One region of the Streptomyces sp. NPDC090445 genome, then DNA from elsewhere that is predicted to be linked to it. Evidence: riboswitches for the same ligand, from Rfam matches in the RefSeq annotation. Region 1 holds a riboswitch; each other region holds the start of a gene.

Region 1 (7,560 bases):
CGAAGGCGAACCCGGCCGCGATCAGCAGCGCCCGCCGCACCAGCGGCAGGTCCACCTCCCGCCAGGCCCGCAGCGGGGACGCGCCCAGCACGGCGGCCGCCTCCCGGAGCCGGCTGTCCACGGCCCGCAGGACCGGCAGCATGGTCCGTACGACGAAGGGCACGCCGACCAGCGCCTGCGCCAGCGGCACCAGGATCCACGAGGTCCGGAGGTCCAGCGGCGGCTCGTCCAGGGTGATCAGGAACCCGAAGCCCACGGTCACCGCGGACACCCCGAGCGGCAGCATCAGCAGCGCGTCGAAGCCGCGGACGAAGGGGCCCGCCTTCCGGGTCAGCGCGGCGGCCGCGAGCCCGCCGACCACGAGGGCGATGCCGGTGGCGGCCAGCGCGTACTGCAGGGAGTTCCAGACGGCCTCCAGCGGCGGCACCAGAAACGTTCCGCCGCCCGAGCCCGCGCTCTGCAGTGCCCGGTAGAAGCCCAGCCCGTACCCGCCGGAGGCGTCGAGGGAGCGCTCCACCAGCACGCCCAGCGGCAGCACGATCAGCACGGCCACCGTCAGCAGCACCCCGCCCAGCAGGGCCCGCTGCGCGAACCCGCGCGGCCGGTGCGCGGTCCGCACCGGGTCCACCAGCCGCAGCGCGGTCTCGCGCCGGCGCACGGTCCGGGCGTGCACGGCGAGGATCAGGGCGACGGCGGCGAACTGGACCATCGTCAGGACGGCGGCTGTGGACAGGTCCAGCAGCTGCGCGGTCTGCCGGTAGACCTCCACCTCCAGCGTGGCGTACGAAGGCCCGCCGAGGATCTGCACGACGCCGAACGAGGTGAACGTGAACAGGAAGACCATCAGCGCGGCCGCGGCCACCGCCGGGACCAGCGCGGGCAGCGTCACCCGCCGCCAGGCGGCGAACCGTCCGGCGCCCAGCACCCGGGCGGCTTCCTCCTGGCGGGGGTCCAGCTGCGCCCACAGCCCGCCGACGGTGCGGACGACCACGGCGTAGTTGAAGAAGACGTGCGCGAGCAGGATCGCCCACACCGTGGTGTCCAGCCGTACGCCCCACAGCTCCTCCAGCAGCCCGCCCCGCCCGACCAGCGCCAGGAAGGCGGTGCCGACGACCACGGTGGGCAGCACGAAGGGGACGGTGACCACGGCCCGCAGCAGCTGCTTGCCGGGGAATTCCAGCCGTGCGAAGACGTACGCGGCGGGCAGCGCGATCAGCAGGGTGAGCAGCGTGGAGGCGACCGCCTGCCAGGCGGTGAACCACAGCACCCCGGCGATGTCGGCCCGGGTCAGCACCTCGCCGATGCGGCCGAACTGCCAGCCGGCGTCGGTCCTGACCCCGCGGCCGACGATCGCGGTGACGGGGTAGGCGAAGAACAGTGCGAAGAAGGCCAGCGGCACGGCCATCAGGGCCAACCTGACGGCCGCACCGCGTGCCGCCGTGCCCGCTGTCCTGCCGGGGGCTACTTCACGACGAGCGAGGACCATGTCTTGACCCACTGCTCACGGTTCTTGGCGATGTTCTCGGGAGCCACGGTCTCGGGCTTCTCGACGACCACGCCGTGCTTCGTGAACAGCTCCGGCAGCGCGGCGTCCGTGACCACCGGGTTCACGAACATCTGGAGCGGCATGTCCTCCTGGAACTTCTTGCCGATCATGAAGTCGATCAGCGCCTTGCCGCCCTCCTCGTTCTTCGCGCCCTTGAGCAGGCCGGCGAACTCGACCTGGCGGAAGCAGGTGCCGGTGGCGACGCCCGTGGGGGCCTCGGCCGGCTTCGGGTCGGCGTACAGGACCTCGACCGGCGGGCTGGAGGCGTACGAGACCACCAGCGGGCGGTCGGCCTTGGCCTTCTTGCCGCCCGCGGAGCCGGAGAAGCGCTCGTTGTAGGCCTGCTCCCAGCCGTCGACGACCTCGACGCCGTTGGCCTTGAGCTTGCTCCAGTAGTCCTTCCAGCCGTCCTCGCCGTACTTGCCGACGGTGGCCAGCAGGAAGCCCAGGCCCGGGGAGGAGGTGGCCGCGTTCTCGGTGACCAGCAGGTTCTTGTACTCGGGCTTGAGCAGGTCGTCGAGCGTCTGCGGCGGGGCGATCTTCTTGTCGGCGAAGTACGCCCTGTCGTAGTTGACGCAGATGTCGCCGGAGTCCACGGGCGTGACCCGGTGCTGCTTGTCGAGGACGTACTCGGGCTTCACGCCGGCCAGGCCCTTGGCCTCGTGCGGGGTGAAGATGCCGTTGTCCAGGGCGCGCGAGAGGAGCGTGTTGTCCACACCGAAGAACACGTCGCCGCGCGGGGAGCCCTTGGTGAGGATCTCCTGGTTGAGGGCGGCGCCCGCGTCCCCGGACTTGAGGACCTTGACGGTGTAGCCGCTCTGCTGCTCGAACTCCTTCAGGACCGTTTCGGTCACGTTGAAGGAGTCGTGGGAGACGAGGGTGACCGTCTTGGACTTCGGCGACCCGCCGGCGCTGCCCTCGGGCTTGTCCTGCCCGCCGTCGCCGCCGCAGGCGCTGAGCGTGGTGACGCCGAGGGCGGCCGCGAGGGCAGCTCCCGCGATCTTCCTGGTGGTGCTCACTGGTGTATTCCTCCTGGGATGACCAGGAGAAGACGCGGCCCTGCCCCGGCGCTCTGTCGGAGCGGGCGCCGGGGCAGGGCGCAACAGCTTGAGTGGTGACCGAACTTCCTACCCCGCATGACCGGGGCGAGGTTCAGAGGGTCTGCGGCTGACGGTGCCGCACTCTCAGCGCTGTGGCGCTCCCCTGTCGGAATATGCAATTGGTTCGGCCACAGGGTACCCCGTGGCCGAACCGGCACCGCGAGAAGCGGAAGCTACCGCTCCGCAGCGGCCAGCTGGCCGCACGCACCGTCGATCTCCTGACCGCGGGTGTCACGCACGGTCACGGGCACACCGTGCCGGGCGATGGCCTCGACGAAGGCCCGCTCGTCCTCGGGGCGCGAGGCGGTCCACTTCGAACCCGGCGTCGGGTTCAGCGGGATCAGGTTGACGTGGACGCGCTTGCCCTTGAGGAGCCGGCCCAGGAGGTCGCCGCGCCAGGCCTGGTCGTTGATGTCGCGGATCAGGGCGTACTCGATGGAGACCCGGCGGCCGGACTTCTCGGCGTACTCCCAGGCCGCGTCGAGGACCTCGCGGACCTGCCAGCGGGTGTTCACCGGCACGAGGGTGTCGCGCAGCTCGTCGTCGGGGGCGTGCAGCGAGACGGCGAGGCGGCACTTGAAGCCCTCGTCGGCGAACCGCAGCATCGCCGGGACCAGGCCGACGGTGGAGACGGTGATGCCGCGCTGGGACAGGCCCAGGCCGTCGGGCTCGGGGTCGGTGAGGCGGCGGATGGCGCCGACGACCCGGTTGTAGTTGGCCAGCGGCTCGCCCATGCCCATGAAGACGATGTTCGACAGCCGGGCCGGGCCGCCGGGGACCTCGCCGTCGCGCAGGGCGCGCATGCCGTCGACGATCTGGTGCACGATCTCCGCGGTCGACAGGTTGCGGTCCAGGCCGGCCTGGCCGGTGGCGCAGAACGGGCAGTTCATGCCGCAGCCCGCCTGCGAGGAGATGCACATGGTGACCCGGTCCGGGTAGCGCATCAGCACGGACTCGACGAGCGTGCCGTCGTGCAGCCGCCACAGGGTCTTGCGGGTGGTGTCGTCGTCGCAGGAGATGTGCCGTACGACGCGCATCAGGTCCGGCAGCAGCTCCTCGCGGAGCTTCTCGCGGGAGGACGCCGGGATGTCGGTCCACTCCGCCGGGTCGTGGGCGTAGCGCGCGAAGTAGTGCTGCGAGAGCTGCTTGGCCCGGAACGGCTTCTCGCCGATCGCGGCGACCGCCTCGCGCCGCTCGGCCGGCGACAGGTCGGCGAGGTGCCGCGGCGGCTTCTTCGCCCCCTTCGGCGCGACGAAGGTGAGCTCTCCCGGAGCGGGGCGGGGTGCCATGATCGGTCCTTCCTCAGGCGACGAGGTCCGACGGGCTCCGCACGTGCGGAGCGATGGCGATGGCGCGGTCCGCGCCCGGAGACCTCACGAGATGCATCCCCGCGATCACGGGGAAAGGGCGCACCACGGAAATGGTGCGCCCTTCAGGATAACCCGGTCGGATCGGCCGCTGCCGACGATCCCGCGGCCGGTGCCCCGGCCCGTCCCGGCGGTCAGCCCGTGCCGACGAACAGCGCCAGCAGCAACCACACCACCGGGGCGGTCGGCAGCAAGGAGTCCAGCCGGTCCATACTGCGTCCGATATGCGGCTCCGCCGCGTGGCTCCGTGGCGCGGGCTCAGCCCGTGCCGACGAACAGCGCCAGCAGCAACCACACCACCGGGGCGGTCGGCAGCAAGGAGTCCAGCCGGTCCATGATGCCGCCGTGGCCCGGGAGCAGGGTGCCCATGTCCTTGATGCCCAGGTCCCGTTTGATCATCGACTCGCCGAGGTCGCCCAGCGTGGCGCTGACCGCGACCGCGAGGCCGAGGATCAGGCCCTGCCACCAGGCCCCGCCGTCGACCAGGAACTCCATGCACAGCGCGCCGGCCCCCATCGAGAAGGCCACCGCGCCGAGGAGCCCCTCGCGGGTCTTCCCCGGGCTGATGCGCGGCGCGAGCTTGGTCTTGCCGAAGCGCCAGCCCACGGCGTAGGCGCCGGTGTCGCTGACCACCGTCAGGGCCAGGAAGGTCATCACCCGCTGCGGGCCGTCGTCCGCCGTGAGCAGCATCGCCACGAAGGTCGCCAGGAACGGCACGTAGAACGCCGCGAAGACACCCGCCGTGACGTCCTTGAGGTAGTCCTCGGGCGGTTCGGTCATCCGCCAGACCAGGACCGCCAGCGCGGTCAGGGCCATGGCCACCCAGGCGCCCTCGGCACCCCTCACGTACCCGGCGATGACCATGGCGGCACCGCCGATCGCGAGCGGGACGAGCGGCGCCTTGATGCCCTTCTTCTCCTGGAGCCGGGAGGTGAGCTCCCACAGGCCGACGACGACCGCGACGACGATGACGCCGACGAAGACCGCCTTCACGATGAAGAGCGAAGCGAAGATCACCGCACCGAGGCCGACACCGACCCCTATGGCGGCACGCAGGTCTCGCCCGGCCCGCTTCTTCTGCTTCCTCTGCGGTGGGGGCGAGGAGTCCTGCGGTGCCTGCGAAGGCGGAGGCGGGGGGCTGGGCATGGGCTCCTGCGGCGGCATCTCGGTGCGGAACGGGGGGCCGCCGTCAGCGGCAGCCCCCCGATCGCGTGCTTCCCGGTCGTCGAAGTCACGGCCGGCGGCATCGGGCACGATGGGCATGGGCCGAGTGTGCGGTCCCACCAGCGCATCGTATGCGGGACCCGCCGGAACCGGCTCCGTGGCCCAGGGAGAGTCGTTCATCAGACCTCGAGCAGCTCGGCTTCCTTGTGCTTGAGCAGCTCGTCCACCTGCGCGACGTACTTCGCGGTGGTGTCGTCGAGCTCCTTCTCGGCGCGGCGCACCTCGTCCTCGCCCGTCTCCTTGTCCTTGACGAGCTTGTCGAGGGCGTCCTTGGCCTTGCGGCGGACGGAGCGGATGGAGACCTTGGAGTCCTCGGCCTTGCCGCGCGCGACCTTGATGTACTCCTTGCGGCGCTCCTCGGTGAGCTCGGGGAAGGTCACCCGGATGATGTTGCCGTCGTTGCTCGGGTTGACGCCCAGGTCGGAGTCGCGGATGGCCTGCTCGATGTTGCGCAGGGCGCTCTTGTCGAACGGGGTCACGACGGCCATGCGCGGCTCGGGCACCGAGAAGGACGCGAGCTGGTTGATGGGCGTCAGGGCGCCGTAGTAGTCCGCCACGATCTTGTTGAACATCGCCGGGTGCGCACGGCCCGTGCGGATCGCGGCGAAGTCCTCCTTGGCGACGACAACGGCCTTCTCCATCTTCTCCTCGGCCTCGAGGAGGATTTCTTCGATCACCACGTGCTCCTGCATGTCTTGAATGGATGGTTCAGGCGGGCGGTGCGGGCCGGGCCCCGCGGGACCCGGTCCGGCTGCGGACCGCTCAGGCCCGGGTTCCCTGGTCACTCACGAGCGTGCCGATCTTCTCACCCTTGACGGCGCGGGCGATATTGCCCTCGGCAAGCAGTTCGAACACCAGGATCGGCAGCTTGTTGTCGCGGCACAGCGTGATGGCGGTGGCGTCGGCGACCTTGAGGTCGCGGGACAGCACCTCGCCGTACTCCAGCGCGTCGAACTTCACCGCGTCGGGGTTCTTCTTGGGGTCGGAGTCGTAGACCCCGTCGACGCCGTTCTTGCCCATGAGCAGGGCCTCGGCGTCGATTTCCAGGGCGCGCTGAGCGGCCGTGGTGTCGGTGGAGAAGTACGGCATGCCCATACCCGCGCCGAAGATCACGACGCGGCCCTTCTCCAGGTGCCGTACGGCCCGCAGCGGAATGTACGGCTCGGCGACCTGGCCCATGGTGATCGCCGTCTGCACGCGGGAGTCGATGCCTTCCTTCTCCAGGAAGTCCTGGAGGGCGAGGCAGTTCATGACGGTGCCGAGCATGCCCATGTAGTCGGACCGGGCGCGGTCCATGCCGCGCTGCTGGAGTTCGGCGCCTCGGAAGAAGTTGCCGCCGCCGATCACGACGGCGATCTCCGCGCCGTCCCGGACCACCGCGCCGATCTCGCGCGCGATGGCATGGACGACGTCGGGGTCGACGCCCAGTCCGCCGCCACCGGAGAAGGCTTCGCCGGACAGCTTCAGCATGAAGCGGCGGCCCTTCTTCCCGTGGTCGCTCTTGTCGTCGGAAGCGTTGTGGGGGTCCACGCCCTGATTCATGGAGATCTCCTCGTGCACATACGAAGAAGGCCATTGCCGGTGGGTCCTCGCGGTTCCCTCTACGGCAATGGCCTCCTCGTCAGATCTGCGGTCGTTCCGCGCGTACGCGGACGACTGCCTCAGACCCTACCGGGGTCCGGTGTCCGTCGTTGTACGGACGGACTCAGATGCCGACCTTGATGCGCGCGAAGCGCTTCAGGGTGACACCGGCCTCGTCCAGAACCTTCTGGACGGACTTCTTGTTGTCCAGCGCGTACGGCTGGCCGAGGAGGGTGGCCTCCTTGAAGAAGCCGTTGACGCGACCCTCGACGATCTTCGCGATGGCAGCCTCGGGCTTGCCCTCCGCGCGGGTGACCTCTTCGGCGATGCGGCGCTCGGACTCGACCTTCTCGGCCGGGACGTCCTCGGCGGACAGCCACTGCGGGGCGAACGCGGCGATGTGCTGCGCGACACCGCGGGCGACGTCGGCGTTCTCCTTGTCCAGCTCGACCAGGACGCCGATCTGGAACGGCAGGTCGGGCATGGTGCGGTGCATGTAGGAGGTCACGAAACCGCCGGTGAACTGCGCGAAGCGGTCCAGGACGATCTTCTCGCCGAGGTTGGCGTTGGCCTCGTCGACGAAGGCGGTGACGGTCTTGCCGGGCTCGATCTCGGACGCGAGCAGCGCCTCGATGTCGGCCGGGGAGGTGGCGGCGACGTGCGCGGCCAGCTGGTTGGCGACGGCCAGGAACTTCTCGCCCTTGGCGACGAAGTCGGTCTCGCACTTCAGCTCGACGATGAC
Region 2 (7,560 bases), on a different contig from region 1:
CGCCCTGGCCTCCGTACGGGGTGTAGTCGTACGGCTGCTGCGGGATGACGCCGCCGCCGGTGCCGATGTACGGGTCCGAGTAGGCGGCGTAGACCTGCTGTTCGCCGCCGGGCTGGTAGGCGCCGGGGTAGTCGTAGCCGCCGCCCGGCGCCTGCGGGTCCTGGTAGCCGGCGTAGCCGTGGGCGTCCTGCTCGGCGGTGGTGAACGGCGAGGCGAACGCGGCCGTCTGCCCGGCGTCGGAGCCGGACCCGAAGCTCTGTATCCCGTACGAGCCGGTGTCCTCGGGCAGCGGCTCGGGGCTGTACAGCTCCTCCGTCGCGGCCGTGAACCGCGGCCGGGGGGTCTTCCCGGATTCCGCCGCCCCGTCGGCGCCCGCGTCCGCGGGCCCGCCCGGCGCGTCGGCGCCGTACTCCACCCCGGACACCTCCAGCGCGGGCTCGGACCGCGGTCCGCCGGCGCGGCGGCGCCGGGCGGCACCCTTCGGGGCCGCGGCGGCGTCCTCGCCCTTGCCACCCTTGCCGCCCTTGCCCTGCTTGCCGCCCTTGCGCAGCGCCCAGCCGGCCTCGAAGCCCTTGCGGAAGGACAGCGTCACCAGCGTCTGGCCCAGCGCGAACGCGAGCGCGCCCGCGGCGATGACCGGCACCGAGGGCAGCACCACCCCCGCGACCACGCCGAGGAACCCGGCGAACGCGAGCAGCCGCCAGCGCAGCCGGGCCTTGTACTGCATCAGGACCTCGGCAAGCAGCCACAGCGCGACGAAACCGAACGCGACGTAGAGGACCGTCATTCCCATGCGTGGCACCCCTCGGTACGGCCGTCCTGGGGTACGGCCGATCAGGCCCGCTGGTGCAGGCCCAGATTCTCGTAGATCTCGAGAGTCGCCGTGGAGTTGTTCAGCGTGATGAAGTGCAGCCCCGGGACACCCTCGGACAGCAGCCGCGCGCAGAACTCCGTGGCGAACTCGATCCCCATGGAGCGTACAGCGGCCGGATCGTCCTTGACGGCGAGCATGCGCTCTTTCACGGCCTCGGGGAAGACGGCGTTGCTGAGTTGGGGCAGCCGGTCGAGCTGCTTGACGGCCACAACAGGCATGACCTCAGGGATGATCGGGGTGTCACAGCCCGCCTTTTCGGCGCTGTCGCGAAGCCGCAGATAATTCTCCGGATCGAAGAACATCTGGGTGATCGCATAGTCGGCACCGGCGCGGCACTTGTCCACGAAGTGCCGGATGTCCGTGTCCCAGTCCTCGGAGCGCGGGTGCATCTCCGGGAAGGCGGCGACGCCCACGCAGAAGTCGCCGGATTCCTTCAGCAGCCGGACCAGGTCGGCCGCGTAGTGCACCCCTTCGGGGTGGGGCACCCACGGGCCCATGGGGTTGCCCGGCGGGTCGCCGCGCACGGCGAGCATGTTGCGGATGCCGGCGTCCGCGAACTGGCCGATCACATTGCGCAGCTCGGCCACGGAGTGGTCGACGGCGGTGAGGTGCGCGACGGGTGTCAGCGTGGTGTCGGCGGCGATCTGCTGGGTGGCCTTGACCGTGCCGCCCCGGGTGGAGCCGCCGGCCCCGTAGGTCACGGATACGAAGCTCGGGGACACCGCCTCGATGCGGCGCAGCGCGTTCCAGAGGTTGCGCTCGCCCTTCTCGGTCTTGGGAGCCCAGAACTCGAACGAGTACGAGGGGTCCCCGGACGCCAGCAGGTCGCGGACCGTGCGTGCACGGTCCGTTCGGGTGGAAGCGGTACCAAGGGCCATACGGGCAGGTTAGACGCGTGTTCCCGCACGCCGAAGCCCTGTCCGGGTTTTGGACAGGTTTTTGGACACTTAAGAGACGCGGTTCCGGATACGCCGTGCGAGGTCCGCCGCCGCGGCCCCCGGATCGGACGCCTCGGTCAGGGCGCGGACGACGACGACCCGGGTCGCGCCGGCGTCGAGGACCTCGTCGAGGTTGCCGGCGTCGATGCCGCCGATCGCGAACCAGGGGCGGTCCTGCCGCAGGGAGGCCGCGTACCGGACCAGGTCCAGGCCGGGGGCGGGCCGGCCGGGCTTGGTGGGGGTGGGCCAGCAGGGGCCGGTGCAGAAGTAGTCCACGCCCGGCTCGGCGGCCGCGGCGTCGACCTCGGGCTCGGCGTGGCAGGAGCGGCCGACCAGCACCCCCTCGCCGAGGATGGCGCGGGCGGCCGGCACCGGGATGTCGCCCTGGCCGAGGTGCAGGACGTCGGAGCCGATGGCGTGCGCGACGTCGGCGCGGTCGTTGACCGCGAGGAGCTTGCCGTGCCGGCGGGCGGCCTCGGCGAACACCCGGAGGTGGTCGAGCTCCTCGGCCGCCTCCATGCCCTTGTCGCGGAGCTGGACGATGTCCACCCCGCCGGCGAGGACGGCGTCGAGGAACTCGGGGAGGTCTCCCTGCCGCGTGCGGGCGTCCGTGCACAGGTAGAGCCTGGCGTCGGAGAGCTGCCGGGCGTTCGAGGACATGGGTACCCCCTGGTGGGCGCAGAGAACGCGGGCCGCACCGGGCGGCCCGCGTTCCGCGGATGGATCGGTCGGCTCGGGTCAGAGGGCGAGCGCCTGGGCGCGGCGCTTGACCTCCGTGCCGCGATTCTCGCGCAGCGCCTGCACGGGGGTGCCGGGCAGGGTCTCGTCCGCGGTGAAGAGCCACTCCAGCATCTCCTCGTCGGAGAAGCCGTCGTCGCGCAGCACCGTCAGCAGGCCGGTGAGGCCCTTGACCAGCTTGGTGTCGTCGATGAAGTCGGCGGGGACCTGGAGGGTGCGGTTCTCGCCCCGGCGGACGGCGATCAGCTGACCTTCCTTGACCAGCTGGCGGACCCGGGTCACCTCGACGTCCAGCATCTCGGCGATGTCGGGCAGGTGGAGCCAGGAGGGGACAAGGGCATCGATCTTGGTGTCAATCTCGGTCACGGCACAAGCCTGCCACCTCCCGCCCGCTGCCGGTACCCGGGCCTGTCCGTACGGGGCTCCCCGGCCGTACGGGGACCCCCGCACGGCCCGGGCGCGCCGTCCGGGTGCTCCGCGCCGCGCTACTGCGGGGCAGCCACGGCCGACTTCAGGGGGGTGCCGGGGTCGGCCACCCGGCCGGGGTCGACGGCGGCGCCGGTCTCGATCAGCTTGCGGCCCTGGGCGAGGTCCCGCGGCCGGCCCACGGCGAGGATCGCTACCAGCGACCCGGCCCGCAGCCAGCACACCGACCACGCCTGCCCGCCGGGGTCGCCGCGCCACAGCAGGGTGTCCGCGTCCGCGTGGTGGCCCGCGTACTGGACGAACCGCCCGAACTGCTCGGACCAGAAGTACGGGACCGGGTCGTAGACCTGGAGCGCGGCCCCGGACTCCGCCTTTGCCTCTGCCTCCGCCCCGGCCCCGGCCCCGGCCCCGGCCCCGGCCAGGATGTTCGCCGCGACCACCCGCGGCCCCTGCAGCGCGTTGTCCCAGTGGTGCACCAGCAGCCGCGCCCCGTACCGCGCCGAGGGGAACGAGGCGCAGTCGCCCACCGCGTACACCCCCGGCAGGGAGGTCCGCAGGTACGCGTCCGCCGTCACCGAGCCGTCGGCGCCGAGCTCGACGCCCGACCCGGCCAGCCAGCGGGTGGCGGGCCGCGCCCCGATGCCCACGACGACCGCCCCGGCGGGCAGCTCCCGGCCGTCCGCGAGCAGCACCCGCCCGGACTCCACCGAGGCGACCTTGGCGGAGGTCAGCAGGGCGGCCCCCACCTCCTCGTACCAGCCGGCCATCGGAGCGGCGACCTCCGCCGGCAGGGCGCCCGCGAGCACCCGGTCCGCGGCCTCGACCACCGTCACCGCGCAGCCCGCCTCCCGGGCCGCGGTCGCGAACTCGGCACCGATCCACCCGGCGCCGACGACGACGGTGGCCGGGGTCCGGGCCAGCACCGGCCGCAGCCGGGCCGCGTCGTCGAGGGTGCGCAGCAGGTGGACGCCGGGGACGCCCTCGGAGCCGGGCAGGGTCAGCGGTTCGGCGCCGGTCGCCAGGACCAGGACCCCGTACGGGACCGGGCCGGACTCGGTGTCCAGCTCGCGGTCGGCGGCCCGCAGCCCGGTCACCTCCACGCCGAGCCGGAGTTCGATGCCCAGGCCCTCGAAGTCGACGTCGAAGGCGGAGTCCTCGGCCTTGCCGAGCAGGACCGCCTTGGACAGCGGGGGCCGGTCGTAGGGCTGGTGGGGCTCGGCGCCCAGAAGGATCACGGGGCCGGTCCAGCCCTGCTCGCGCAGGGCGACCGCGGTCTGCACGCCGGCCATTCCGGCGCCGACGATGACGACGCCGCTCTGAGTGTGTTCGGTCTGCTCGCTCACGCAACCCACCCTAGTCAGCAGTGATCGGTGAGGAAGGGTGCACCGGCGGCCGCGTCCCGGCTCTCTCCCGCCGCCCGAAGGGGAACGGCTACTGTGGCCACCGTACCTATCGCGGGAGCCCGGGCGCACCGGGCTGAGAGGGAGGCTGGCCGGCCTCCGACCGTCCGAACCTGATCCGGGTCATGCCGGCGAAGGGAGGGGCTGGACGCCCATGCACTCGTCCAAGGGAACCGCGACGGCCGCGGGATCCGACGTCCTCGTCATCGGGGGCGGGATCATCGGCCTGGTCACCGCCTGGCGGGCGGCCCGGCGCGGGCTGCGCACCGCCCTCGCCGACCCGGCCCCCGGCGGCGGCGCCGCCCGGGTCGCGGCGGGCATGCTCGCCGCCGTCACCGAACTGCACTACGGCGAGGAGACCCTGCTCGGCCTCAACCTCGCCTCCGCCGCCCGCTATCCGGAATTCGCCGCCGAACTCGCCGACGCCAGCGGCGGCATGGACATCGGCTACCGCGCCTGCGGCACGCTCGCCGTCGCCCTCGACGCCGACGACCGGCTCCACCTGCGCGAACTGCACGCCCTGCAGCGCCGCTGCGGCCTGGAGTCCGAGTGGCTCACCGGCCGCGAATGCCGGCGCCTGGAGCCGATGCTCGCCCCGGGCGTCCGCGGCGGCCTGCGCGTGGACGGCGACCACCAGGTCGACCCGCGGCGGCTGGCCGCCGCCCTGCTGGCCGCCTGCGAGCACGCCGGCGTCGACATCCGCCGGGCGAACGCCGAACGGCTCGTCGTCACCGCCGACCGGGCGGCCGGCGCCGTGCTCGACGACGGCACCGAGCTGTCCGCCGACCAGGTGGTGCTGGCCGCGGGCTCGCTCAGCGGCCGGCTGGCCGGCGTACCCGACGAGGCGCTGCCGCCCGTCCGGCCGGTGAAGGGGCAGGTTCTGCGGCTCGCGGTGCCCGCCCCGTACGCGCCGTTCCTGTCGCGGACCGTACGGGCCCTCGTCCGCGGCAGCCACGTGTACCTGGTGCCCCGCGAGAACGGCGACATCGTCATCGGCGCCACCAGCGAGGAACTCGGCTGGGACACCACGGTCACCGCCGGCGGGGTGTACGAACTCCTCCGCGACGCACACGAGTTGGTGCCCGGCATCACCGAACTGCCGCTGACCGAGACCCTCGCCGGCCTGCGCCCCGGCTCCCCCGACAACGCCCCGCTGCTCGGCCCCACCGCCCTGCCCGGCCTCCACCTGGCCACCGGGCACCACCGCAACGGGGTGCTGCTCACCCCCGTCACCGGCGACACGATGGCCGAACTGCTCGCCACCGGCGCCCTGCCGGAAGCCGCCCTGCCCTTCAGCCCGCGCCGCTTCTCCCCCGCACGTCAGGAGTCGTACGCATGACCATCTCCGTCAACGGCGAGCCGCGCGAGCTCGCGCCCGGCACCACCCTCGACGCGGTGGTCGCCACCCTCACCGCCGCCCCCTCCGGGGTCGCGGCCGCACTCAACGAGACCGTGGTCCCGCGCGGGCAGTGGCCGCACACCGCGGTCGGCGACGGCGACCGGGTCGAGATCCTGACCGCGGTCCAGGGAGGCTGAACACGATGGCGGACGACGCACTCCTCCTCGGCGGCCGGACCTTCTCCTCCCGCCTGATCATGGGCACCGGCGGCGCCCCCAGCCTCGACGTGCTGGAACACGCCCTGACCGCCTCCGGTACGGAACTCACCACGGTCGCGATGCGCCGGCTCGACCCGGCCGTCCGGGGCTCCGTCCTGGGCGTCCTCGACAAGCTCGGGATCGCGGTCCTGCCGAACACGGCCGGCTGCTACACCGCCGGCGAGGCGGTCCTCACCGCCCGGCTGGCCCGCGAGGCGCTCGGCACGGACTGGATCAAACTGGAGGTCATCGCCGACGAGCGGACCCTCCTCCCGGACGGCGAGGAACTGCTCGCCGCCGCGGAAACCCTGGTGGACGACGGGTTCACCGTGCTGCCGTACACCAACGACGACCCCGTGCTCGCCCGGAAGCTGGAGGACGCCGGCTGCGCGGCCGTCATGCCGCTCGGCTCGCCCATCGGGTCGGGCATGGGCATCCGCAACCCGCACAACTTCGAACTGATCGTGGAGCGGGCCGGCGTGCCGGTGATCCTGGACGCGGGTGCGGGAACCGCCTCCGACGTGGCGCTGGCGATGGAACTCGGCTGCGCCGGGGTCATGCTGGCGTCGGCGGTGACGCGGGCGCAGGTGCCGGTGCTGATGGCCGGCGCGATGCGGGATGCGGTGTCCGCCGGGCGGCTCGCCTTCCGCGCGGGCCGCATCCCCCAACGCCGCTTCGCCCACGCCTCCTCCCCGGCCGAAGGCCGCGCCACCTTGGACCCCGAACACCCGGCCTTCTGACCCCGCTTCCGCTGCGCGGAGCCTTTCCCCAGTCCCGCCCCTTCCCGAAACCGGGCGCTGACCGGACCCGTTGCGCTCAAACGCCGCGCGGGCTGGATTTTCCAGCCTCGCCGGCGTTTGAGGCGCGGGGATCTGGGGCGGAGCCCACAGTTTCGGGAAGGGGCGGGGTGGGGAATGGCTCCGCGCAGCGGCGGGAGCAACGGGTGGGGCGCGTCACAGCTGTGCTGCAAGGCACAGCCACCCACGGCCCGCGCAGCAGACCGGCTCGTAGGATGGCCGGGTGGACACGACCCTGGATGACCCGCTCGTCGGGCAGACGCTCGACGGCCGCTACCGCATCGACGCCCGCATCGCGGCAGGCGGCATGGCCACGGTCTACCGGGCCCTGGACACCCGCCTCGACCGGATCCTCGCCCTGAAGGTGATGCACCCGGCGCTGGCCGCGGACGCCGCCTTCGTCGACCGGTTCATTCGCGAGGCGAAGTCCGTCGCCCGCCTCGCGCACCCCAACGTGGTCGCCGCCTTCGACCAGGGCACGGACGGCCCGTACACGTACCTGGCCATGGAGTACGTCTCCGGCTGCACGCTGCGCGACGTGCTGCGCGAGCGCGGCGCGCTCCAGCCGCGGGCGGCGCTGGACATCCTGGAGCCGGTCCTGGCGGCGCTGGGTGCCGCGCACCGGGCCGGGTTCGTGCACCGCGACATGAAGCCCGAGAACGTCCTGATCGGCGACGACGGCCGGGTGAAGGTGGCCGACTTCGGGCTGGTCCGGTCCGTGGACGCGGTCACCAGCACCACCGGCGCGGTCCTCGGCACGGTCTCCTACCTCGCCCCCGAGCAGATCGAGA
Region 3 (7,560 bases), on a different contig from region 1:
TGTGGTGAGCACCTCGATGTTGACGATGTTGGCCTGCGTGGAGATCGACACGGCACAGGCGTCGGTCGGGTAGGTGTCCCCGGTGTCGGTCAGGTCGTACCAGCGCCAGGGGGTCGGGGCCGGGGTCAGGTCGCGGATTCCCGCGAAGGTGATGGTGTCCGAGAGGACGGCCTTGACCTCGCGGGAGGCGGCGGGCCGGACAGCGTCGACGTCGAAGCACTGGCCGCTGGCACCCTGCGGGCCGGTGGGTCCCGTCGAGCCGGTGGCACCGGTCGGACCGGTCGGGCCGGTCAGACCAGTGGCGCCCGTCGGACCGGTCGGGCCCGTCAGACCAGTGGCACCGGTCGGACCAGTCGGGCCCGTCAGACCAGTGGCGCCCGTCGGACCGGTCGGGCCCGTCAGACCAGTGGCGCCCGTCGGACCGGTCGGGCCCGTCTTGCCCGTCTTCCCCTTCGGACCGGTGGGCCCCGTCTTCCCCTTCGGGCCCCTCGGACCGGTCGGCCCCCTCTCGCCCTTGCACTTGTCGCTGCCCGCCGGCTGCGCCGCCTCCGCCGGGTCCATCGCCTTCTTCGCGGTGCTCGTACAGCGGTCGCCGCTGTCCGGAACCACCACGGACTTTCCGGACTGCGGCGCACCCGCGGCCGCCGGGGCCGCCATGCCGGCCAGCACCAGTGCCACGGAGGCGAACGTGCCTCCGACCAGCCAGCCTGCCCGGCGGGGCAGCGGGCCCAAGGAAGATCTGGGCCTGTCCTCAGAACTCATGTACCGCTCCTCGTGCACACGGGATCGAATGTTTCCCCGAAGCCCGCATGCCCGCACGGACTCCGCGATCAGTCATCCTGAAGAGCAGTTCCCCCCGCGCCGGTCCGGCTCGCCCATTCGTCAGACGAAAGGACCAGCGCACAGGGCCACATGGCCCTGCGCACGCCAGCCACCCGGGGCCGCGGACCGGCGTGCCGCACGCGGCCCGAGCGACCCCGTCCCTAGGGTCGGCGGCCGTGAAGCCGACCATTTGCCTCTGCATGATCGTGAAGAACGAGTCCGCCGTCATCGAGCGCTGCCTGGACTCGGTACGGGACCTCATCGACACCTGGGTCATCTCCGACACCGGATCCACCGACGGCACCCAGCAGCTGATCCGCAACGCCCTGCACGGCATCCCGGGCGAGCTCCACGAGGAGCCCTGGAAGGACTTCGGGCACAACCGCAGCCTCAACATCGCGCACGCCCGTGGCAAGGCCGACTACCTGCTCCTCCTCGACGCCGACCTGGTCCTGTGCCGCACCGGCCCGCTGCCGCCGCTCACCGCGCAGTCGTACATGCTGCGGCACGAGGGTGAAACCGAGTACCGGATCAAGCGCCTGGTCCGCGGTGACCTCCCCTGGCGGTACGAGGGCGTCACGCACGAGTACCTGACCTGCGACCGCCCCGACGAGTACGACCAGCGCCCCGGCAGGCAGGAGAACCTCGACGCACTCGTCATCGAGGACCACGCCGACGGCGGCTCCCGGCACGACAAGTTCGAACGCGACGCGCGCCTGCTCAGCGCCGAACTCGAACGGGACCCCGCGAACCACCGGACGGTTTTCTACCTCGCGCAGACCATGCGGGACATGGGGAACGCCGCGGAGGCGATCCGGCTCTACGAGCGCCGCGCAGCCATGGGCGGCTGGGAGGAGGAGGTCTACTACGCGCTCCTCCAGGCCGGTGTCCTGAACGCCGATGCGGGCGACTGGCCTGCCGCGATGGACGCGCTCACGCGTGCCTGGGAGTTCCGGCCCGCGCGCCTGGAGGCCTGCTACGAACTCGCCTCACGGCTGAGGCTGCTGGGCCGGTACCACGCCGCGCACGCCATCACCTTGGCCGTCCTGGACCGGTCGGCCCCGGCGGACATCCTCTTCGTCCACCCGTGGGTCTACCGGTGGGGGCTGCTCTTCGAGCACTCCATCACCGCCTACTGGGTGGGGGACATGCACGCCTCGCTGCGCGCCTGCGACCGGCTGCTGACCCTGCCCGACCTCCCCGAGAACTACCGGCGTCAGACCGAGACCAACCGCGGCTACGCCCTGGACCGCGGCGGCTCGTCCATCCCCGTTTCACGTGAAACATCGCCCGCTGCGACGGTGTGACACCGCAGACCCCGGCCGGGGTGTCGCCCCCGGCCGGAGGGTCACCCAGCGGCGCGGTCGCCCGGCGGGCGGCGCCGCAGCGCGGCATCCGCCAGTGCCGGCGGTTGCCAGACCCCGTCCGGGTGGTAGAGGTTCGTCCCGGGAGGCACGATCTCGTCGATGCGGTCGAGCACGGCGTCGTCGAGCACCAGCGAAGCGCCCCCGAGCAGCGATTCCAGCTGGTCCATGGTCCGCGGCCCGATGATCACGGACGTGACGGCGGGGTGCGCGAGGGGGAAGGCGACGGCCAGTTCGGGCAGGGTGCAGCCGATGCCGTCGGCGAGCTCGATGAGCTTCTCCACGGCCTCGAGCTTCGCGAGGTTGCCGGGGATCGCCGGGTCGAAGCGCGCCGGCGTGCGTGCGGCCCGTCCCGAGGTCAGGTCGACGGGCTCGCCGAGGCGGTACCTGCCCGTCAGGAAGCCCGAGGCGAGCGGGCTCCAGGTGAGCACGCCCATCCCGTACCGCTGGGCGACCGGCAGGACGTCGGCCTCGATGCCGCGCGCGAGGACGGAATAGGGCGGCTGTTCCGTCCGGAACTTCGGCAGCCCCCGCCGCTCGGCGGTGTGGTGCGCCTCGACGAGTTCCTCGGCGGGGAACGTCGAACAGCCGAAGGCCCTGATCTTCCCCGCGCGCACCAGATCGCCGAGGACCGACAGGGTCTCCTCGACGTCTGTCGTGTGGTCCGGCCGGTGCACCTGGTAGAGGTCGATCCATTCGGTGTCCAGCCGGCGCAGGCTGTCCTCGACGGCGCGCACGATCCAGCGCCGCGAGTTCCCGCTGCGGTTGCGGCCCTCACCCATCTGGAAGTGGACCTTCGTCGCGAGCACGACGTCGTCGCGGCGGCCGCGGAGGGCTTTGCCCACGATCTCCTCAGACTCGCCGGCGGAGTACATGTCCGCGGTGTCGACGAAGTTGATGCCCCGGTCGAGCGCGGCATGGACGATCCGCACGCACGCGTCGTGGTCCGGGTTCCCCACCGCCCCGAACATCATGGTCCCGAGGCAGTGGGCACTGACCTCCATGCCGGTGCGGCCCAGACTGCGATATCTCATGGTCATGGGGCGGCACTCTAGGAGTTGGAGCGCGCTCCAGCGCAAGCCCCGCACGGCCGGGGCTGCCGGTCGGCCGGGCCCCGGGCCGGGCCCGCGACTCCCCCCATACGGGTCGCGGGTCCGGCCCGGCGGGCCCGGCAGGTCAGTCCGCGATCGGCAGGTAGACCCGGTTGCCGGTCGCCGCGAACTCGGCGGACTTCGCCGCCATGCCCGCCTCGATCTCACCCGCCTTCAGGTCGCCGCCGTGCTCGCGGCGGATGTCCTGGGAGATCTTCATCGAGCAGAACTTCGGGCCGCACATGGAGCAGAAGTGCGCCGTCTTCGCCGGCTCGGCCGGGAGCGTCTCGTCGTGGAACTCGCGGGCCGTGTCCGGGTCGAGGGCCAGGTTGAACTGGTCCTCCCAGCGGAATTCGAAGCGCGCGTCCGACAGGGCGTCGTCCCACTCCTGGGCGCCCGGGTGCCCCTTGGCCAGGTCCGCCGCGTGCGCGGCGATCTTGTACGTGATGACGCCGGTCTTGACGTCGTCGCGGTTGGGCAGGCCCAGGTGCTCCTTGGGCGTGACGTAGCAGAGCATCGCCGTGCCCCACCAGGCGATCATCGCGGCGCCGATGCCCGAGGTGATGTGGTCGTACGCCGGGGCGACGTCCGTGGTCAGCGGGCCGAGCGTGTAGAACGGCGCCTCCTCGCAGATCTCCTGCTGGAGGTCGATGTTCTCCTTGATCTTGTGCATCGGGACGTGCCCCGGGCCCTCGATCATCGTCTGCACGTTGTGGCTCTTGGCGATCTTGTTCAGTTCGCCCAGCGTCTTCAGCTCGGCGAACTGCGCCGCGTCGTTGGCGTCCGCGATCGAGCCGGGGCGCAGGCCGTCACCCAGCGAGTACGTCACGTCGTACGCCGCGAGGATCTCGCAGAGCTCCTCGAAGTTCGTGTAGAGGAAGTTCTCCTTGTGGTGCGCCAGGCACCACGCGGCCATGATCGAGCCTCCGCGGGAGACGATGCCGGTCTTGCGGCGGGCGGTCAGCGGCACGTACGGCAGCAGCACGCCGGCGTGGACCGTCATGTAGTCGACGCCCTGCTCGGCCTGCTCGATGACGGTGTCCTTGTAGATCTCCCAGGTCAGCTCCTCGGCCTTGCCGTCGACCTTCTCCAGGGCCTGGTAGAGCGGCACGGTGCCGATCGGCACGGGGGAGTTGCGCAGCACCCACTCGCGGGTGGTGTGGATGTTGCGGCCGGTGGAGAGGTCCATGACCGTGTCGGCACCCCAGCGGGTGGCCCAGGTCATCTTCTCGACCTCCTCCTCGATGGAGGAGGTGACCGCGGAGTTGCCGATGTTGGCGTTGACCTTCACCAGGAACCTCTTGCCGATGATCATCGGCTCGATCTCCGGGTGGTTCACGTTCGCGGGCAGCACGGCGCGACCTGCGGCGATCTCCTCGCGCACGACCTCGGGGGAGACGTTCTCGCGGATCGCGACGTACTCCATCTCGGGGGTGACCTCACCGCGGCGGGCGTACGCGAGCTGCGTGACGGCCTGGCCGCCCCGGCCGCGGCGCGGCAGGCGCGGACGGCCGGGGAAGACCGCGTCGAGGTTCTTGAGGCCGCCGCGCGGCGAGGTGTGCTTGATGCCGTCGTCCTCGGGGCGCACGGGACGGCCCGCGTATTCCTCGGTGTCGCCGCGGCCGATGATCCAGTTCTCGCGCAGCGGCGCCAGACCCCGCCGGACATCGGTCTCGATCTGCGGGTCGGTGTACGGACCGGACGTGTCGTAGAGCGTCACGTCCTTGCCGTTGGTGAGGTGGACCTGGCGAACCGGCACCCGGATGTCGGGGCGGGAGCCCGCCACGTAGCCCTTGTGCCAGCCCGGCTGGCGCTCGGTCCCGCCGTCGGCGTCCTGGCCGACGGCAGGCGTGCGTGCGTCCTGAATGGTCATGAGACCTGATCTCCCTACGCCGGCATTACCCGGTAACAGGTTCGGCGGTCGGCGCAGCCTCTTCCCGTACGCATGTCGTGCCTGCGTACGGTGATCAGCGCCCTCTCAGCCCGGTGCTCCGAGCTCCCGCGTTGTGCAAAGGTGCCACCACGCTAGCGTCATCTGTGGCGTGCTGAACAGTGGGCCCCCTCAACTCTTGCGATGATCAGCCAGTGACGTCCTCGACACAGCCCCCCGACGAGCCCGCCGAGCCCACGGGCCACACCGGCCACGGAGATGCCGACCACGGCCACGGTCACGCGCATGGCCATTCCCACGGCCACGGGCCTGCGGCTCCCGTCTCGAAGCACCTGCGCAAGGTCATCGCAGCCGTGCTGATCCCCTTCGCCACGGCCGTGTTCGTCGGCATGGCAGTGCTCTGGCCGGGCGGCGCCCCCGCACACGAGCGCTCCGGCGTGGGCTTCGACCGCCAGACCGAGCAGGGCCGGGTCGTTCGGCTCGAACAGGTCGACTGCAAATCCGTGAACGCCTCGCAGGTGCCGCCGACGGCCAACCCCTCGACACCGGAGGGCCGTGAGGCACAGGCCGCGCAGACCGGCCAGTGCAAGAAGGCCACCGTCGAGGTCGGCACCGGCCGCGACAAGGGCCGCACCTTCATCGAAATCGTCCAACCGGGGGCTCCCCGGCAGCTGGCGGACGGTCAGGAGGTGGTCGTGGCCTACGCCCCCGACGCCCCTCGGGACCTGCAGTACTCCGTGATCGACGTGAACCGCAAGATCCCGCTGGCGGTACTGGCGGGCATCTTCGCCCTGGTGGTGGTCCTGGTGGGGCGGATGCGCGGCCTGTTCGCGCTGATCGCCCTCGTCATCAGCTTCGCCGTGCTGACCCTGTTCATCCTGCCGGCGATCCTGCAGGGCTCGAATCCGCTGGTCGTCGCGATCATCGGGGCGAGTGCCATCATGCTGATCGCGCTCTACCTGTGCCACGGGCTGACCGCCCGCACCTCCGTCGCGGTCCTCGGCACGCTCGTCTCGCTGCTGCTGATCGGACTGCTGGGCTCGGTGTTCATCGACTGGGCGTTCCTCACCGGCAACACCGACGACAACACCGGGCTGATCCACGGGCTGTACCCGGACATCGACATGAGCGGTCTGCTGCTCGCGAGCATCATCATCGGATCGCTCGGCGTGCTCGACGACGTGACGGTCACCCAGACCTCGGCGGTCTGGGAACTCCACCACGCGGACCCGGCGATGGGGCCGCGGTCCCTGTACCGCGCGGCCATCCGCATCGGCCGCGACCACATCGCGTCGGTGGTCAACACCCTCGTGCTGGCCTACGCGGGCGCGGCCCTGCCCCTGCTGCTGCTGTTCTCGATCGCGAACAGCAGCGTGGGCGCGGTGGCCAACAGCGAGCTCGTCGCGGTGGAGATCGTACGGACCCTCGTGGGCTCGATCGGCCTGGTGGCCTCGGTCCCGGTCACGACGGCGCTCGCAGCGCTCGTGGTGTCCGCCGACCGGCCGGCGGGCGCGACCGCTACGACGGCGGCCCCGGGTACCGGGCGCGGGAACCGGGGCCGGGGCCGGCGGCGCAAGCGCTGAGTCCGGCTGTCAGCCGGCGTTCTGCTCGTTCTGCCGGGACTCGGCGAGGATCTTGTCGAGCGCCTCGTCGAGGCTCATCTCGAAGTCGCCGAGGCTGCGCTCCTGACCGAGTGGAACCAGCCGGTCGGTGCGGTCGAGGAAGGCGACCAGGGGTGCCGCACCGGCCCGGAAGAGGGCGCGGTCGCTGCCGACCTGGAGCCGGATGTGGACGTCGGACAGTTCCTCGGACGAGGCTGGGGCGATGTGGACGTCGCCTTCCCCGCACGGCTTGTTGATGCCGTCGAGCAGCAGCTCCCGCCCGAACGCCCAGGTCACCGGCGCGTCTCCGGGAAGGTGGAAGGTAAGCCGTACTGCGTACGGGTCGCCGGCGTCGTACCGGAGCTCCACCGGGATCCGGAACGAGAGCTCCTCGGAAACGAGGAAGCTCATCATGACCTCTGCCTGTACCGACTCGCGCATTGCCTACCCCGCTGTTGTGGAAGTGGCCAGGAATGACCCCCCGGAACCCCCTTGACAAGATTGGTGGAAGCGCTAGCGGATCACAAGGAGTGAGTTTTCAGATACTGATAGAGAAGGAGAGGGAGCTCAACAGCGCGCCTACTTCACTCCGTAGCCGATCGACCACCCATGGCAGTCTTTCCTGCTGATGGAAAGGGAGAGAAATGGCCATCGTCGCGGCAGCGTCGCCGGCGGTGATCGGGATGGCGGCGCACACCGTGCCCAGCGCGTACTCCTGACGCTCGGTCACGGGCTCCATGCGCCCCAGGGAACGGATCTTCTGCTCCAGGACACGCTGGTCCCGCACGGTG

The links. A riboswitch is a leader RNA that binds a small molecule or an ion and turns the genes downstream of it on or off. The one in region 1 is predicted to bind thiamine pyrophosphate.
Region 2: linked by a shared signal. The riboswitch ahead of thiO (glycine oxidase ThiO) and the one ahead of ACIQUT_RS27085 (thiamine ABC transporter substrate binding subunit) in region 1 are both predicted to bind thiamine pyrophosphate.
Region 3: linked by a shared signal. The riboswitch ahead of thiC (phosphomethylpyrimidine synthase ThiC) and the one ahead of ACIQUT_RS27085 (thiamine ABC transporter substrate binding subunit) in region 1 are both predicted to bind thiamine pyrophosphate.

Annotation. Positions count from the first base shown of each region.
Region 1 is NZ_JBIVXV010000017.1:78,142-85,701, reverse strand. It holds gene ACIQUT_RS27090 (ABC transporter permease) at 1-1,405, opposite strand, end outside; gene ACIQUT_RS27085 (thiamine ABC transporter substrate binding subunit) at 1,462-2,565, opposite strand; TPP riboswitch at 2,653-2,761, opposite strand; gene rlmN (23S rRNA (adenine(2503)-C(2))-methyltransferase RlmN) at 2,820-3,935, opposite strand; gene ACIQUT_RS27075 (phosphatidate cytidylyltransferase) at 4,272-5,357, opposite strand; gene frr (ribosome recycling factor) at 5,357-5,914, opposite strand; gene pyrH (UMP kinase) at 6,000-6,779, opposite strand; gene tsf (translation elongation factor Ts) at 6,943-7,560, opposite strand, start outside.
Region 2 is NZ_JBIVXV010000002.1:139,153-146,712, forward strand. It holds gene ACIQUT_RS05335 (hypothetical protein) at 1-793, opposite strand, end outside; gene metF (methylenetetrahydrofolate reductase [NAD(P)H]) at 835-1,752, opposite strand; gene thiE (thiamine phosphate synthase) at 1,822-2,472, opposite strand; gene ACIQUT_RS05350 (Rv2175c family DNA-binding protein) at 2,551-2,916, opposite strand; gene ACIQUT_RS05355 (NAD(P)/FAD-dependent oxidoreductase) at 3,036-4,319, opposite strand; TPP riboswitch at 4,421-4,533, shown strand; gene thiO (glycine oxidase ThiO) at 4,531-5,715, shown strand; gene thiS (sulfur carrier protein ThiS) at 5,712-5,912, shown strand; gene ACIQUT_RS05370 (thiazole synthase) at 5,918-6,712, shown strand; gene pknB (Stk1 family PASTA domain-containing Ser/Thr kinase) at 6,993-7,560, shown strand, end outside.
Region 3 is NZ_JBIVXV010000007.1:162,649-170,208, forward strand. It holds gene ACIQUT_RS17595 (hypothetical protein) at 1-678, opposite strand, end outside; gene ACIQUT_RS17600 (glycosyltransferase) at 1,023-2,129, shown strand; gene ACIQUT_RS17605 (aldo/keto reductase) at 2,171-3,220, opposite strand; gene thiC (phosphomethylpyrimidine synthase ThiC) at 3,363-5,150, opposite strand; TPP riboswitch at 5,145-5,290, opposite strand; gene ACIQUT_RS17615 (YibE/F family protein) at 5,363-6,751, shown strand; gene ACIQUT_RS17620 (SsgA family sporulation/cell division regulator) at 6,761-7,210, opposite strand; gene ACIQUT_RS17625 (IclR family transcriptional regulator) at 7,308-7,560, opposite strand, start outside.